DNA from 3 places in the Kitasatospora sp. NEAU-69 genome. Region 3 is predicted to be linked to each of the others. Evidence: predicted binding sites of a transcription regulator. Region 3 holds the regulator's gene; each other region holds the start of a gene.

Region 1 (5,387 bases), on a different contig from region 3:
GGAGGTCTGCATGCGCTGCCCGGTCAGGACCGAGTGCGCGGCGCACGCGCTGGCCGTCCGCGAGCCGTACGGCGTCTGGGGCGGGCTGACCGAGGACGAGCGCGAGGAACTGCAGGGCCGCTCGCGCAACCGGCTGATCGAGGTGCCGCTGGGCGTCCGTCAGTAACCGGTCGGCGGCATCGGTCTGAAGAAACGTTTCTTCCCGCGCTTCTTCGGCGACACGCCGACGGCCGGTCAGGTCCGTCAGCGACCGGCCGCCACCTCGGCGAGCCGGTCCAGCATGAGCGCGACGGCCGGCACCTCGGCCAGCTCCGGAAGCGTCAGCGCCACCACCTCGCGCCGTGCGGGGCCGGCCGGCCCGGCGTGCACCGGCACCGCCGCGATCCCGTCCTGGCGGACCGCCGCAAGCGCCAGCCGCGGCAGCACCGCGACCCCGAGTCCGGCCGCCACCAGACCGACCACGGCCGGGTAGTCGTCGGTCGCGAAGTCGATCCGCGGCTCGAAGCCGGCGCCCGCGCAGAGCTCCACCAGGTGCCCGCGGCACTGCGGGCACCCCGCGATCCACTGCTCCCCCGCGAGCTCGGCCAGCTCGGCCGGGCGCCGCTCGTCGCGGTCGGCCAGCGGGTGGCCGACCGGCAGCAGGCCGACCAGCGGGTCGTCCAGCAGCGGTCGCACCACCAGGTCGGACCAGTCGCCGGCCGCCGCGGTCTCGGCCGCGGCCAGCACCGCCTCGGCGCGCGCGGCCCGGGAGACGCCGTGCACGGGGGCGGCCCCGGCAGCCGCAGTGGCTCCAGCGGCCCCAGTGGCCCCCGTGGCCGCGTCCGGCTGGTTCGGATAGCGGAAGGCCAGCGCGATCTCGCACTCGCCGCCGCGCAGCATCGCCAGCGACTCCGGCGGTTCGGCTTCCACCAGCGACACGCGGACCCCCGGATGGGCGCCCCGCAGCCGGGCGACAGCGGACGGCACCAGCGTCGAGCTCGCGGTCGGGAACGACACCAGCCGCACCCGCCCGGCCCGCAGCCCGGCGATCGCCGCCACCTCCTGCTCGGCGGCGCTCAGCCCGGCCAGGATCCCCGACGCGTGCTTCAGCAGCACCTCACCGGCCTCGCTGAGCTGCATCCCGCGCCCGGCCCGCACCACCAGCGGCAGCTGCACGGCCTTCTCCAGCGCCTTCATCTGCTGGCTCACCGCCGGCTGGGTGCACCCCAGCTCGCGTGCCGCCGCGGAGAACGACCCGGTCCGGGCCACGGCGCGCAGGACACGGAGATGACGAGCCTCGATCATGCGCCCCACCGTACGCGCTCACCCCGGGAACGCCGCAGGCCCGGCTCCCCCGCCGAAGCGGGAGGACCGGGCCTGCGGGGAACCGACGGATGCGTCGGCGCCGGATGCGTCAGTGCGAGTGGCCGTGGCCGCCGTGCGAGTGACCGGCCTCCGGCTCCTCCTCCTTCTTCTCCACCACGAGGGTCTCGGTGGTGAGCAGCAGGGAGGCGATCGAAGCGGCGTTCTCCAGCGCGGAGCGGGTGACCTTGACCGGGTCGATGACGCCGGCCTTCACCAGGTCGCCGTACTCGCCGGTGGCGGCGTTGTAGCCCTGGCCGATCTCCAGCTCGGCGACCTTGGAGGTGATGACGTAACCCTCCAGGCCGGCGTTCTGGGCGATCCAGCGCAGCGGCTCGGCCAGCGCCTTGCGGACCACGGCAACACCGGTGGCCTCGTCGCCGGTCAGGCCCAGGCCGCCGTCCAGCACCTTCTGGGCGTGGATGAGCGAGGCGCCACCACCGGCGACGATGCCCTCCTCGACCGCGGCACGGGTCGCCGAGATGGCGTCCTCCAGGCGGTGCTTGCGCTCCTTCAGCTCGACCTCGGTGGCAGCGCCGACCTTGATCACGCAGACGCCACCGGCCAGCTTGGCCAGGCGCTCCTGGAGCTTCTCGCGGTCCCAGTCCGAGTCGGTGTTGGCGATCTCGGCCTTGATCTGGGCGACGCGGCCCGCGACGGCCTCGTGGTCGCCGGCACCGTCAACGACGGTGGTCTCGTCCTTGGTGATGGTCACGCGGCGGGCGCTGCCCAGCACACCGAGGTCGGCCTGGTCCAGCTTGAGACCGACCTCCTCGGAGATGACGGTGGCACCGGTCAGGGTGGCCAGGTCGCCCAGGATCGCCTTGCGGCGGTCACCGAAGCCCGGGGCCTTGACGGCGACCGCGTTGAAGGTGCCGCGGATCTTGTTGACCACCAGGGTGGACAGCGCCTCGCCGTCCACGTCCTCGGCGATGATCAGCAGCGGCTTCGAGGCGCCACCCTGCAGGATCTTCTCCAGCAGCGGCAGCAGCTCCTGGATCGAGGAGATCTTGCCCTGGTTGATCAGGATGTACGGGTCCTCCAGGACCGCCTCCTGGCGCTCCTGGTCCGTGACGAAGTACGGCGACAGGTAGCCCTTGTCGAACTGCATGCCCTCGGTGAAGTCCAGCTCCACGCCGAAGGTGTTCGACTCCTCGACGGTGATGACACCGTCCTTGCCGACCTTGTCGATCGCCTCGGCGATCAGCTCGCCGACCTGCGGGTCCTGGGCGGACAGCGACGCGACGGCGGCGACGTCCTCCTTGCCCTCGATCTCGCGGGCGACCGAGAGCAGGTGCTCGGAGACGGCGGCGACGGCCTTGTCGATGCCCTTCTTCAGCCCGGCCGGGCCGGCACCGGCGGCGACGTTGCGCAGACCCTCGTTGACCAGGGCCTGGGCCAGCACGGTGGCGGTGGTGGTGCCGTCACCCGCGACGTCGTTCGTCTTGGTGGCGACCTCCTTGACCAGCTGCGCGCCGAGGTTCTCGTACGGGTCGTCGAGCTCGACCTCGCGGGCGATGGTCACACCGTCGTTGGTGATCGTCGGGGCGCCGAACTTCTTGTCGATGACGACGTTGCGGCCCTTGGGACCGATGGTCACCTTGACGGTGTCGGCCAGCTTGTTCACGCCGCGCTCGAGCGAGCGGCGGGCGTCCTCGTCGAACTTCAGGATCTTCGCCATGGTTCCGTTTCCTTGGGGATATCAGCTTTACGTGAGCCAACAAGCGCGCCCCGGGCCCCGGTCACTGGTGACACGGAATCCGGGGCGGGCGAGGTGGCGGACCGGGGTCCGCCAAGGACTGCTTACTTCTCGACGATGGCGAGAACGTCGCGAGCCGAGAGGACGAGGTACTCCTCGCCCTTGTACTTCACCTCGGTGCCGCCGTACTTGGAGTACAGGACGACGTCGCCGACGGCGACGTCGAGCGGCAGCCGCTGACCATCCTCGAAGCGGCCCGGGCCGACGGCCAGGACAACGCCCTCCTGGGGCTTCTCCTTGGCGGTGTCCGGGATAACCAGGCCGGAGGCCGTGGTGGTCTCGGCGTCGAGCGGCTGGACCACGATGCGGTCCTCAAGCGGCTTGATGGCAACCTTGCTGGCGGTGGTCACGTCCGAGTTCCCCTTCGGAGATTACGGGGTTGTCTAACAGGCATGGTGAGCGACAACGTTCGGCCTGCCGTCGCGGGGGTCAGACCGGTGTTGTCGCGATTAGCACTCCCCCTGGGGTGAGTGCCAAGAACGACCATAGGCCGCGGTTAGCACTCAGTCAACCAGAGTGCCAACGGCGCGCCAGAGGATTCCGACTACAGCGAATAATGGCGGGGTGGAGATCTTCGAGGAACTGCTGACCGACCGGGGCCAGGACCTGCTGGCCGAGCTGCGCGGATTCACCGCCGGCGACGAACTGGCGGTGGCCACCAGGCTGCGCCGCGAGCACCCGGCCGAGCTGGTCTCCGCGGCGATCGGCCAGGAGCGGCTGCGCCAGCGGGCCCGGGCCAAGTTCGGGGACGACGCCGAGCGGATGTACTTCACCGCCAACGGCGTCGAGCAGGCCACCCGGCGCACCGTCGCGCAGTGGCGCGCGCAGCGCTTCGCGGCGCTCGGGGTGCGCCGCCTGGCCGACCTGTGCGGCGGCATCGGGGGCGACGCGATCGCGCTGGCCCGCGCCGGGATCTCGGTGCTCGCCGTCGATCGGGACCCGCTGACCTGCGCGGTCGCCACCGCCAACGCGGCGGCGCTCGGCCTCGCCGAGCTGATCGAGGTGCGCTGCGCCGACGTCACCGAGATCGCGCTGGACGGCTTCGACGCGGTCTTCACCGACCCCGCCCGGCGCGGCTCGCGGGGCCGGATCTTCGACCCGGAGGCGTACTCCCCGCCGCTCTCCTGGGCGATCGGCGCCGGCCGCGCCACCCGGTTCGGCGCGCTCAAGGTGGCCCCCGGGATCCCGCACGAGGCGGTTCCCGAGGACGCCGAGGCCGAGTGGGTCTCGGACGGCGGCGACGTCAAGGAGGCCGTCCTCTGGTTCGGCACCGGCGCCGACCCCGCCGAGCCGCACCGCGCCACGCTGCTGCCCGGCCCGCACACGCTCGGCGGCGGCCGGCTGGCCGACCCGCCGGCCGGCCCGGTCGGCCGCTACCTCTACGAGCCCGACGGCGCGGTGATCCGCGCCCACCTGGTCGCCGAGGTCGCCGAGCAGCTCGGCGGCGCGACGCTGCTCGACCCGCACATCGCGTACCTGACCAGCGACCGGCTCACCCCCACCCCGTACGCCAGCGCGTACGAGCTGACCGACGTGCTGCCGTTCAACGTCAAGAAGCTCAAGGCACTGCTGCGCGAGCGGCAGGTCGGCACGGTGGTGATCAAGAAGCGCGGCTTCGCGGTGGAGCCGGACGAGCTGCGGAAGAAGCTGCGCCCCGAAGGGGCGAACTCGGCGGTGGTCGTGCTCACCCGGATCGGGACGGCTCCGATGATGCTGCTGGGGCGCGAGGCCCCGGCGTAGTCCTGCGGGTCCGGTCAGGCCGGCGGCTGGATGTAGTCCTCCAGCCGCGCCACCGCGAAGCCCTGTTCCTGGATCCGGCTGAGCAGTTCGCCGAACATCTGGGTCATCGTCTCGCCCTTGAGGTCCTTCGGGCCGCGGAAGTGCGCCAGGATGATGTCGCCGGGCTTCAGCTTCTTGTCGGCGGCCTGGTACTGCATGTCGTGGATCTGCATGCTCTCGCGCCACAGCACGACCGCACGCGGGCCGCACTCCTGGACGGCGGTGTTCAGCGTCGCGCTGTTCGCGCCGTCGCCGTACGGCGGGCGGAACAGGAACGGCGCGGCGCCGTACTGCTTGGTCAGCACCTGCTGGTCGCCGCAGACCTCGTTCTTCTGCACGGCGGCGGACTTGGTGCTCATCGCCGGGTGGTGCAGCGTGTGGTTCTGGATGTGGTTGCCGGCGGCCTGGAGCGGCTTGAAGTAGTCGTAGTCGTTCTTGATCGCGTCGTCCATCAGGAACATCGTGACCGGGACCTTCAGGTCGCTCATCATCTCGATGAACTTCGGGT
Region 2 (5,387 bases), on a different contig from region 3:
GCCACCTCGCGGCCGACCAGGTGATCGGTGTACCAGTGGGAGAGCCAGTCCGCCCCGGCCACGACCGCCGCCATGCCGAGGGCCGGCCAGGGCTTCGGCCGACGCGCCGGGTCGAGCATGTCCGGCGGCACGGCGAGCAGCATCAGGCCCGCCAGGACCGGACCGAAGAGCAGCACCAGCGACAGCAGCAGCGGCGGCAGCACGGCCCAGAACATCGACCAGGTCCACGGGAACCCCGTCAGGAACCAGTGGACCTGCTCGGCCACCACCGCCACCCACCCGACTGCCAGCAGCGCCGCCATCGTTCGGCCCGCGACCCACCAGCCGCGCAGCACGACCGCGAGCAGCAGGCAGCCGAGCACCGAGAGGCCCAGGACCAGCCAGCCCATCCCGGGGATCGCCCCCTCCGGACTCTGGTGCGAGTCGTAGAAGGTGCCGAGCCAGAGCGCCGCCGACCCCGCCAACGAGCCCGCCAACAGCGGCGCGGCCTCCCCGAGCAGCCGTCCGCCACCCTGCGCCGAGGCCAGCCCGACCCGCCGCCGCGCCCCGAGCGCGGCCACGCCGTACAGCTCGCGCAGCCGGAACCACCGCCCGGCCTCGGCCGTCGCGTCGGCGAAGACCGCCGTGATCTCCGCGCCGCGCTCCCTGCGGTACCGCGCCGGATAGAGCAGCAGCGCCAGCCGCAGCGCCAACGACCCGGTGCCGACCATTCCCTGATTCACCGTCATGCCAGTCCCCCCGCGATTCGCAGTCCTGCCACACCCAGCCGGCGCTCGGCCTCACCGGCCACCACCCTCAGCCGCTCGGCCTCCGCGGCGAGCAGCGTCCGCCCGGGATCGGCCAGCGCATACGTGCGCCGGGCCCGCCCGTCCACCACCTCGTCGCGCTCGACCCGGATCAGCCCCTGTTCGAGCAGCCGGTCCAGGGCCGCGTAGAGCGTGCCGGTCCGCATCTTCACCCGGCCCCCGGAGATCACCGAGACCTCCTGGATGAGCGCATAGCCGTGCCTGGGGGCATCGGCGAGCGCGGTGAGCAGGAGCAGCGTCGGCTCCTGCAGAGCTCGTCCTGTCATGCGTCTACATATACCGACCATCGGCATATTGGTCCAGAGGTCGGGTGAAAGAGGGTCAGGAGCAGAATGAGCGTCATGCCGACCGAACCGCACCCCGCGACCGAGGCCCTGCTGCAGCGCTGGAGCGCCCTGCTGGAACGCTGCGGGGCGAACGTCGATCCCGAGCCGTACGGGCGGGATCTGCTCGGCCGCTGGGCCGAGCCGCAGCGCCGGTACCACTCCACCGACCACCTGCTCGCGGTGCTGGACGAGGTGGACGCACTCGCCGGGCACGCCGAGGATCCGGACGCCGTCCGGCTGGCCGCCTGGTTCCACGACGCCGTCTACCAGCCGGACCGCTCCGAGAACGAGGAGCGCAGCGCCCGGCTGGCGATCCGCGCGCTGCGCGAGACGGGGGTGGCCGCGGCCCGGATCGACGAGGTGGTCCGGCTGGTCCGGCTGACGGTCGGCCACCATCCGCAGCCCGGCGACCGCAACGGCGAGCTGCTCTGCGACGCCGACCTGGCCGTGCTCGGCCGCTCGCCGGAGCGCTACGCGGCGTACGCCGGGGCCGTGCGCGAGGAGTACGGCTTCGTCCCCGAGGAGCTGTTCCGCCCGGGCCGGGCAGCGATCCTGCGGCAGTTGCTCGCGCTGCCGGCGCTCTACCGCACGCCGGCCGGCCGGGCCCGCTACGAGCAGCAGGCGCGGGCCAACCTGGCGGCCGAGCTCGCGGAGCTCGACGATCCCGCACCGGGCGAGCCGGCACTGTAGGAGCGAGCGGGACGGGCAACGTCAGGTCAGCGACCCCACGGCGGCCACCTCGACCGCGCGCTTGGCGCAGACCCAGTGCGGGTCCGGCCCCAGCTCGGGCTCGACGGAGAGCGCGTGCAGGTCGTCGTCGGCCCGGGCGCAGTCCTCGCAGAGCGGCCAGCGTCCGTACGCCTCCAGCAGCGCGTCCTGGACGTCCTGGGCGAGCAGCCCGAGCACGAACTCGGTGCCGTCCGGCCACTGTTCCAGCCACCAGCGCCGGTGCGTCACGGCGTTCTCCAGCAGCGAGACGACGGTGGCGTCGGCCACGTCCCGGGTGGTGAGGTCAGCGAGGATCAGGGCCCGCGCGTTGTGCAGCGCGGCTTCGATGTCGGCCATGCGTCCATTGTCCGGTACGCCGCCGGGCACCCCGCCCGGTAGGCCGCCGGGTACGCCGCTGGGGCGGCCTCCCGAAGGAGACCGCCCCAGCGAGCCTGCACGAGTACAGGCGAGAGAACGTCGGATCCCTGAAGGGGGATCAGAAGTCCATGTCACCGCCCGGCATGCCGCCACCGGCCGGCGCGGACGCCTTCTCCGGCTTGTCGGCGATGACGGCCTCGGTGGTGAGGAAGAGCGCCGCGATGGAGGCGGCGTTCTGCAGCGCGGAGCGCGTGACCTTGGCCGGGTCGATGATGCCCGCGGCGATCAGGTCAACGTACTCGTTGGTGGCGGCGTTCAGGCCGTGACCGGCGGGGAGGTTGCGCACCTTCTCCACCACGACACCGCCCTCGAGGCCGGCGTTGGTCGCGATCTGCTTGATCGGGGCCTCCAGCGCGACCTTGACGATGTTGGCACCGGTGGCCTCGTCGCCCTCGAGCTCCAGCTTGTCGAACGCGACCGACGCCTGCAGCAGCGCCACGCCACCGCCGGCGACGATGCCCTCCTCGACGGCCGCCTTCGCGTTGCGAACGGCGTCCTCGATGCGGTGCTTGCGCTCCTTGAGCTCGACCTCGGTCGCGGCGCCGGCCTTGATGACGGCCACGCCGCCGGCCAGCTTCGCGAGGCGCTCCTGGAGCTTCTCGCGGTCGTAGTCCGAGTCGCTGTTCTCGATCTCGGCGCGGATCTGGTTGACCCGGCCGGCGACCTGGTCGCTGTCGCCGCCGCCATCGACGATGGTGGTCTCGTCCTTGGTGATGACCACCTTGCGGGCGGTGCCCAGCAGGTCGAGACCGGCGTTCTCCAGCTTGAGGCCGACCTCCTCGGAGACCACGGTGCCACCGGTGAGGATGGCGATGTCGCCGAGCATGGCCTTGCGGCGGTCGCCGAAGCCCGGGGCCTTGACGGCGACGGACTTGAAGGTGCCGCGGATCTTGTTCACGACCAGGGTCGACAGGGCCTCGCCCTCGACGTCCTCGGCGATGATGACGAGCGGCTTGCCGCTCTGCATGACCTTCTCCAGCAGCGGGAGCAGGTCCTTGACCGAGCCGATCTTGGAGTTGACGATCAGGATGTACGGGTCCTCGAAGGACGCCTCCATCCGCTCCAGGTCGGTGGCGAAGTAGGCCGAGATGTAGCCCTTGTCGAAGCGCATGCCCTCGGTGAGCTCGAGCTCCAGACCGAAGGTGTTGCTCTCCTCGACGGTGATGACGCCTTCCTTGCCGACCTTGTCCATGGCCTCGGCGATGAGCTCGCCGATCTGGGTGTCGGCGGCCGAGATGGAGGCGGTGGAGGCGATCTGCTCCTTGGTCTCCACGTCCTTGGCCTGGGCCAGCAGCTGGTCCGAGACGGCCGCGACGGCCTTCTCGATACCGCGCTTCAGGGCCATCGGGTTGGCGCCGGCCGCGACGTTGCGCAGACCCTCGCGAACCAGGGCCTGGGCCAGCACGGTGGCGGTGGTGGTGCCATCGCCGGCGACGTCGTCGGTCTTCTTGGCGACCTCCTTGACGAGCTCGGCACCGATCTTCTCGTACGGGTCCTCGAGCTCGATCTCCTTGGCAATGGAGACGCCGTCGTTGGTGATCGTGGGGGCGCCCCACTTCTTCTCAAGGACGACGTTGCGGCCCTTGGGGCCCAGCGTCACCTTGACGGCGTCGGCAAGCTGGTTCATGCCGCGCTCAAGGCCGCGGCGAGCTTCCTCGTCAAACGCGATGATCTTGGCCATCGGAAGTGGTCCTCCAGGACACGGTCGACTGCTCGGACCAGAGGTGCCCGCGACGGACGGTCCTGGTATGCGGGGGGCCTGTCCCCTGCCGCTGCCAAGGCCTCACCGACCCGGTCCGTTTGTCACTCTCAAGCTGAGAGTGCTAACGCCAATGATTAGCACTCCGGCATGACGAGTGCAAGCTCTATCGACCAACGCGCCACCGCCGGAGGAGCGGTAGCCCGACCGGCGGACGGCCGGCCGGACGCCAGGACGGCGGACCGACGGCCGGCTCGCCGGGAGCAGAACGGCGGCAGGCCCGCACTCGACCCCCCGTCAGGGGGCGAGTGCGGGCCTGCCGCCGTTATCGACCAGCTCGGGAAGAGCCGCGAACTCCGAGGTTCGGAAAGGTCAGACCGCCGCGCGGACCATGTCCGCCTGCGGGCCCTTCTGCCCCTGGGAGATCTCGAACTCGACCCGCTGGCCCTCTTCAAGGGTGCGGTAGCCGTCCATCTGGATCGCGCTGTAGTGGACGAACACGTCCGCACCACCGTCGACCGCGATGAAGCCGTAGCCCTTCTCCGCGTTGAACCACTTGACGGTGCCCTGAGCCATTCCGAACTCCCCTAAGTGCTGTGCTGGCCCTTCACGTGCCCGCAGGTCGCGGGCCCGGGTCTGGTTCGACTGCCCCGAAGAGAGACCCCCCTGGGCGCGGCCCTGCGTGCCGCAGCGCCCCACCCCCGGGCACCCGTCGGTGCCGGTAGGAACAGGCGAATTCGTCGACCGCGGCTGAATGTATCCGCATCGGAGCCCTCTGCAACAGGGTCACTGGAGGCGAATTCGAGTGGGCCGCAAAGGGATTAGCCGGGATGAATGCGACAGAACTCAGCAATTCGTCTCGGACATAGCGGACCAAACGCGCGAATTCCCCGAATGATTCTGACGAGTCGCCGACATGAATCGGTCCGTACCTCGGCAGTTATGTCTCATGGGACGGACACCACCCTATGCCCTGCCGGGGACACCCGCGGACACGCCCCGGCGGGGCCGCCGGGTGTGCCACAGCGCGCCCCCGGGTATGCCGCAGGGCGCCGCGCGACCTGACGAGGAGTCAAGTCGGCGTGGCGCCCTGAGCGGTCCGCCGGAGCGGCGTCAGCAGCCGCCGGCGACGGCCGGGATGATCGAGACGCTCGCGCCGTCCGCGACCTCGGTGCCGAGGCCGTCGGAAAAGCGCACGTCGTCGTCATTGACATAAATGTTGACGAAACGGCGCAGCTTGCCGGTTTCGTCCAGAATCCGCGCACTGATGCCGGTGTGGTTCTGCTCCAGATCGGCGATGATCTCGCCGAGCGTGGCACCGCTGGCGCCCACCTCGGCCTTGCCGTCGGTGTAGGTGCGCAGGATGGTCGGAATGCGAACGGTTGCACTCATCGGGATCTCCTCGTTTGC
Region 3 (5,387 bases):
GCCCGGCGCGAAGTGGCCGGAAGGCCGCTCCTCGCCGCGCAGCACGGCCAGCCGGCGCAGCAGATCCTCCTGCTCGGGGTCGAGCTTGGTCGGCGTCTGCACCTCGACATGCACTATCAGGTCGCCCCGGCCGCCGCCGCGCAGGTGCGTGACACCGCGGCCGTGCAGCGGGATGGACTGGCCGGACTGGGTGCCGGGCCGGATGTCCACCTCCTCGAGGCCGTCCAGCGTCTGCAGCGGCACCTGGGTGCCGAGCGAGGCGGCCGTCATCGGGATGGTGACCGTGCAGTGCAGGTCGTCGCCGCGGCGCTGGAAGGTCGGGTGGCTGGTCTCGGCGATCTCCACGTAGAGGTCGCCGGCCGGGCCGCCGCCGGGGCCGACCTCGCCCTCGCCCGCCAGCTGGATCCGGGTGCCGTTGTCGACACCGGCCGGGATCTTGACGGTGAGCGTGCGGCGGGCGCGGACCCGGCCGTCGCCCGCGCACTCCGGGCACGGGGTCGGGACCACGGTGCCGAAGCCCTGGCACTGCGGGCAGGGACGCGAGGTCATGACCTGGCCCAGGAAGGACCGGGTGACCTGGGAGACCTCGCCCTTGCCGCGGCACATGTCACAGGTCTGCGCGGAGGTGCCGGGAGCGGCGCCCTCGCCGTTGCAGGTGGTGCAGGTGACGGCGGTGTCCACCTGGAGTTCCTTGGTGGTGCCGAAAGCGGCCTCCTCCAGGGTGATCTCCAGCCGGATCATCGCGTCCTGACCGCGCCGGGTCCGCGACCGCGGGCCGCGCTGGCCGGAGGCCGCGCCGAAGAACGCGTCCATGATGTCGGAGAAGCCGAAGCCCGCCGCGCCCGCGCCGAAGCCGCCCGCGCCACCGCCGCCGTTCGGCGACAACGGGTCGCCGCCGAGGTCGTAGACCTGCCGCTTCGCGGGGTCGGAGAGCACCTCGTAGGCGGCGTTGATCTCCTTGAACCGCTCCTGAGTCTTCGGGTCCGGGTTGACGTCCGGGTGCAGTTCACGCGCCAGGCGCCGGAACGCCTTCTTGATCTCGTCCTGCCCCGCATCCCGTCGGACGCCGAGTACCGCGTAGTAGTCCGTGGCCACCAAATGCTCCGCTTGTTCCGCCTCTAGAAGTGCTGCGACTGGATCACCCGCCGGTGTCGGCGGGTGCTTCTCTTACGACTCGGCCAGGATCTGACCCACGTACCTTGCCACCGCCCGCACTGCTCCCATCGTGCCCGGATAGTCCATCCGGGTCGGGCCGATCACCCCGAGTTTGGCCACGCTCTCATCGCCCGAACCGTAACCGACCGAGACGACGGACGTGGAATTCAGGCCCTCGTACTCGTTCTCCCGGCCGATCCGGACGGTCATCCCCGCCTCCGCCGTCTCGCCGAGCAGGCGCAGCAGCACCACCTGCTCCTCGAGGGCCTCCAGCACCGGCTGGATGGTCAGCGGGAAGTCATGGCCGAAGCGGGTCAGGTTGGCCGTGCCGGCCAGCATGATCCGCTCCTCGTTCTGCTCCACCAGCGACTCGAACAGGGTGGACAGGACGGTGGTCACCATCGGCCGCTCGGCCGGGTCGAAGGAGGCGGGCAGGTCCTCCACCAGGGCCGGCACGTCCGGGAACCGGCGGCCGCCGGCCCGGGCGTTCAACCGGGCACGCAGGTCGGCCAGCGTGTTCTCGCCCGCCGGGCTCGGGCAGTCGACCATCCGCTGCTCGACCCGGCCGGTGTTGGTGATCAGCACCAGCATGACCTTGGTCGGGGCCAGCGCGACCAGCTCGATGTGCCGCACGGTGGATCTGGTCAGCGACGGGTACTGGACGACGGCGACCTGCCGGGTCAGCTGCGCGAGCAGCCGAACGGTACGGGCCACCACGTCGTCCAGGTCGACCGCGCCGTCCAGGAAGTGCCGGATCGCGCGGCGCTCGGGGGCGCTCATCGGCTTGACCTCGGCCAGCCGGTCGACGAAGAGGCGGTAGCCCTTGTCGGTCGGGATCCGGCCGGCGCTGGTGTGCGGCTGGTGGATGTAGCCGTCCTCCTCCAGCGTCGCCATGTCGTTGCGCACGGTGGCCGGCGAGACGCCGAGGTTGTGCCGTTCGACCAGCGCCTTGGAACCGACCGGCTCCTCGGTGCCGACGTAGTCCTGCACGATCGCGCGCAGCACGGAGAGTTTGCGTTCGTCCAACTGACGGACCTCCAGCCGGCTCACCTCGGCCGCGGTGGCGGCCCGCACCGTCGCCGGACGGGCGACCGCGGGACGCCCGCCCCGGGCGGTGGGCCCCGCGGCGGCGGGCTTCCTGGAGGCGGCCTTGACCGGGCCTGCCTGCGGCGCAGCGGGCGTGGGGGTGTCGGCCGCTTCGGCCCCGGGCGCGGGGGCGGGCGCGGCCGCCGGCTCGCGGCCGGTCGGGCGCGGATCGGAATCCGGTTCGTCGAACATGGCACGCACCTCCCTCTTCGCGCGTTGTCCTGGGTACCAGGTCTTGCGGTGTCCGTTGATCGGCTTGGCACTCTGGTCTCCAGAGTGCCAAAACCGTACCTGCCAGTGTAAGGCCCGGGTCCGACAGCAGGAACGCCCTGGCTCGGGATGCCGCACGGATCACGTTTTGCCCCCTCCCCGGCCGGCCGGGTGCGGTGGGTGCACGACACGCCCCCGGCAACCGCATCCGGCCGGGGTAGTGCCCGCGGTCGGACGAAGTGGCAGCATCGATATCGACCGAGACTGATCGGTCCTACCGACGTACTTAGGAGCAGCCATGTCGGCGTCAGGCCACCAGACCCGCTTCGCACCCGACCGTGGTCTGTCCGTGCGGATGGTCACCACGATGTTCCTGATCGGGCTGCTGTACGTCGGGTTCACCGGTGTGCTCATCGTGCTGCTGAAGGGGGCCTGGCCGCTGATCGTGCTGCTCGCCGGCGGCCTCTTCATCGCGCAGTTCTGGTTCAGCGACAAGATCACCGAGCGCGCGATGGGCGCCCGCGCGGTCACCCCCGAGCAGTACCCGCAGCTGCACGGGACCATCGACCGGCTCTGCGCACTGGCCGACATGCCCAAGCCGCGCGTCGCGGTCGCCGAGAACGACATGCCGAACGCCTTCGCCACCGGCCGCAACCCGGAGAACGCGGTGGTCTGCGTGACCACCGGCCTGCTGCGCCGGCTGGAGCCGGAGGAGCTGGAGGGCGTGCTCGCCCACGAGCTCTCGCACGTGGCGCACCGCGACGTCGCGGTGATGACGGTCGCCGGCTTCCTCGGCGTGCTCGCCGGTGCGATCACCCGGATCGCGCTCTACAGCGGCATGATGGGCGGCAACAACCGCAACAACAACGACCAGAACGCCGCGATCGCGATGCTGGTCATCCCGCTGGTCAGCATGGTCGTGTACGCCATCAGCTTCCTGCTCACCCGGCTGCTCTCGCGCTACCGCGAGCTGGCGGCCGACCGGGCCGCGGCCCAGCTGACCGGCCGGCCGAGCGCGCTCGCCTCGGCGCTGACCAAGGTCACCGGCCAGATCGGCGCGATCCCGACCAAGGACCTGCGCCAGGCCCAGCCGTACAACGCCTTCTACTTCGCCCCCGCGCTGAGCGCCAAGGAGACCGCCTCCCAGCTGCTCTCCACCCACCCGTCGCTGGAGCAGCGGCTGGAGCAGCTGGGCAAGATCTCCGCCGAGCTGGGACGCTGACGGTCGGCCCGAGCCGCACGGGCCGGCGCCGGAACGAAAGGAACGACACGTGGGATTCCTGGACGCGCTGCTGGGCCGGAGCAAGCCGGTCCGGCCGGACCTCGACCAGCTCTTCGGTGTGCCCTCGGCCGCCCTCACCCTGGAGGCCGCCGCGGGCTTCACGCCCACCGGCGTCGGCTCGGTCTGCTTCGCCGCCGTCGAGGGCGGGGCGTTCGGCGAGGTGGAGCGGCAGGTTCGCGCGCTGCTGGACGCCGACACGCCGAACGGCGGGGTGCCGGTGGAGGCCAGCCGGGACGGCTACGGCTACTCCTGGCTGCTCGCCCGGCACACTCCGGAGGAACTGCCGGACCTGGTCAACGACCTGCACGCGGTCAACAGCGAGCTGGAGGCGAACGGCTTCGGGCCGCAGCTGCTCTGCTCGCTGGTCGGCTTCCGGAACGAGGCCGGGCAGTCGCTGGCGCTGGTCTACCTGTACAAGCGCGGCACGTTCTACCCGTTCGCCCCGATGCCCGGCGGCGGCGAGCGGCGCAACAGCCCGCTGGAGCTCCAGGTGAAGGCGATGCTCGGCAACGACCTGCGGGTGGAGTCGGACCTGAGCCGCTGGTTCCCGGTCTGGGGCGCGCCGGGGCTGTAGGACGGCTCGGGGCTGTAGGACGGGTCGGCGGCTCTCTGACGGGCCGTCGATTTTTCCTATAGTTCCTCCCATGCGCAGCACTCAGTACGGTCCCGACCTCACTCCCCCCTGGAAGCGGCAGCAGCCGGCTCCCGAAGTGGCCGCCGAGCGCGACCTGGTGGTGGAGGAGGTCGGCACCGGCTTCTGCGGGGCCGTGGTGCGCTGCGAGAAGACCGCCGAGGGGCCGACCGTCACGCTGGAGGACCGGTTCGGCAAACACCGGGTCTTCCCGCTGGAGCCGCGCGGGTTCCTGCTGGACGGCAAGGTGGTCACGCTGGTCCGCCCGACCGCGGCGGCCCCGGCGAAGGCGCCCGCGCGCACCGCCTCCGGCTCGGTGGCGCTGCCCGGCGCCCGGGCCCGGGTGGCCAGGGAGTCGCGGATCTACGTGGAGGGCCGGCACGACGCCGAGCTCGTCGAGCGGGTCTGGGGCGACGACCTGCGGATCGAGGGCGTCGTGGTGGAGTACCTGGAGGGCATCGACGACCTGCCCTCGATCGTCGCCGACTTCGCCCCGGGCGGCGGCCGGCGGCTCGGCGTGCTGGTGGACCACCTGCTGCCCGGCACCAAGGAGCACCGGATCGCCTCCGCCGTCACCGGCGAGGCGGTCCTGGTGGTGGGCCACCCGTTCATCGACGTCTGGCAGGCGGTCAAGCCGGCCTCCGTCGGCATCCCCGGCTGGCCGGACGTGCCGCGCGGCGAGGTGTGGAAGGAGGGCATCTGCCGCCGCCTCGGCTGGCCGGTGGACCCGCCGGCCGCCTGGAAGCGGATCCTGGCCTCGGTGAACTCCTTCCGCGACCTGGAGCCGAGCCTGTTGGGACGGGTCGAAGAACTGATCGACTTCGTCACCCAGCCGGGGCACTGAGGCCCACCAGGGCCCGGTCAGTGGGGCCCTGGTCAGTCCACCAGGTCCCGGACCACCGCGTCCGCCAGCAGCCGGCCGCGCAGGGTCAGCGCCGCCCGTCCGGCGGCGAACTCCTGCGGGCGCAGCAGGCCGTCCGCGAGGGCCTGCTCCGCGGCGCGCAGACCGGCCGGGGCGAGCAG

What was found. Region 3 encodes HrcA, which represses chaperone genes, less so after heat shock. Its sites were predicted from a motif close to TTNGCACTCNGNNNNNCNGAGTGCNAA; they were not measured.
Region 1: a site for HrcA is predicted at 3,597-3,623, ahead of groES (co-chaperone GroES). Genes of this name have one in related genera too.
Region 2: a site for HrcA is predicted at 4,115-4,141, ahead of groL (chaperonin GroEL). Genes of this name have one in related genera too.

What each region holds. Positions count from the first base shown of each region.
Region 1 covers NZ_JBWXUE010000012.1:173,692-179,078, reverse strand. The annotation lists gene AC060L_RS16475 (WhiB family transcriptional regulator) at 1-166, shown strand, start outside; gene AC060L_RS16470 (LysR family transcriptional regulator) at 244-1,284, opposite strand; gene groL (chaperonin GroEL) at 1,394-3,022, opposite strand; gene groES (co-chaperone GroES) at 3,145-3,450, opposite strand; gene AC060L_RS16455 (class I SAM-dependent methyltransferase) at 3,665-4,840, shown strand; gene AC060L_RS16450 (polysaccharide deacetylase family protein) at 4,855-5,387, opposite strand, start outside.
Region 2 covers NZ_JBWXUE010000015.1:71,413-76,799, reverse strand. The annotation lists gene AC060L_RS19125 (hypothetical protein) at 1-728, opposite strand, end outside; gene AC060L_RS19120 (PadR family transcriptional regulator) at 725-1,072, opposite strand; gene AC060L_RS19115 (HD domain-containing protein) at 1,139-1,822, shown strand; gene AC060L_RS19110 (hypothetical protein) at 1,844-2,197, opposite strand; gene groL (chaperonin GroEL) at 2,337-3,959, opposite strand; gene AC060L_RS19100 (cold-shock protein) at 4,350-4,553, opposite strand; gene AC060L_RS19095 (MoaD/ThiS family protein) at 5,091-5,369, opposite strand.
Region 3 covers NZ_JBWXUE010000009.1:115,098-120,484, reverse strand. The annotation lists gene dnaJ (molecular chaperone DnaJ) at 1-1,095, opposite strand, end outside; gene hrcA (heat-inducible transcriptional repressor HrcA) at 1,168-2,433, opposite strand; gene htpX (zinc metalloprotease HtpX) at 2,750-3,673, shown strand; gene pspAB (PspA-associated protein PspAB) at 3,723-4,307, shown strand; gene AC060L_RS12880 (DUF3097 domain-containing protein) at 4,378-5,208, shown strand; gene hemW (radical SAM family heme chaperone HemW) at 5,241-5,387, opposite strand, start outside.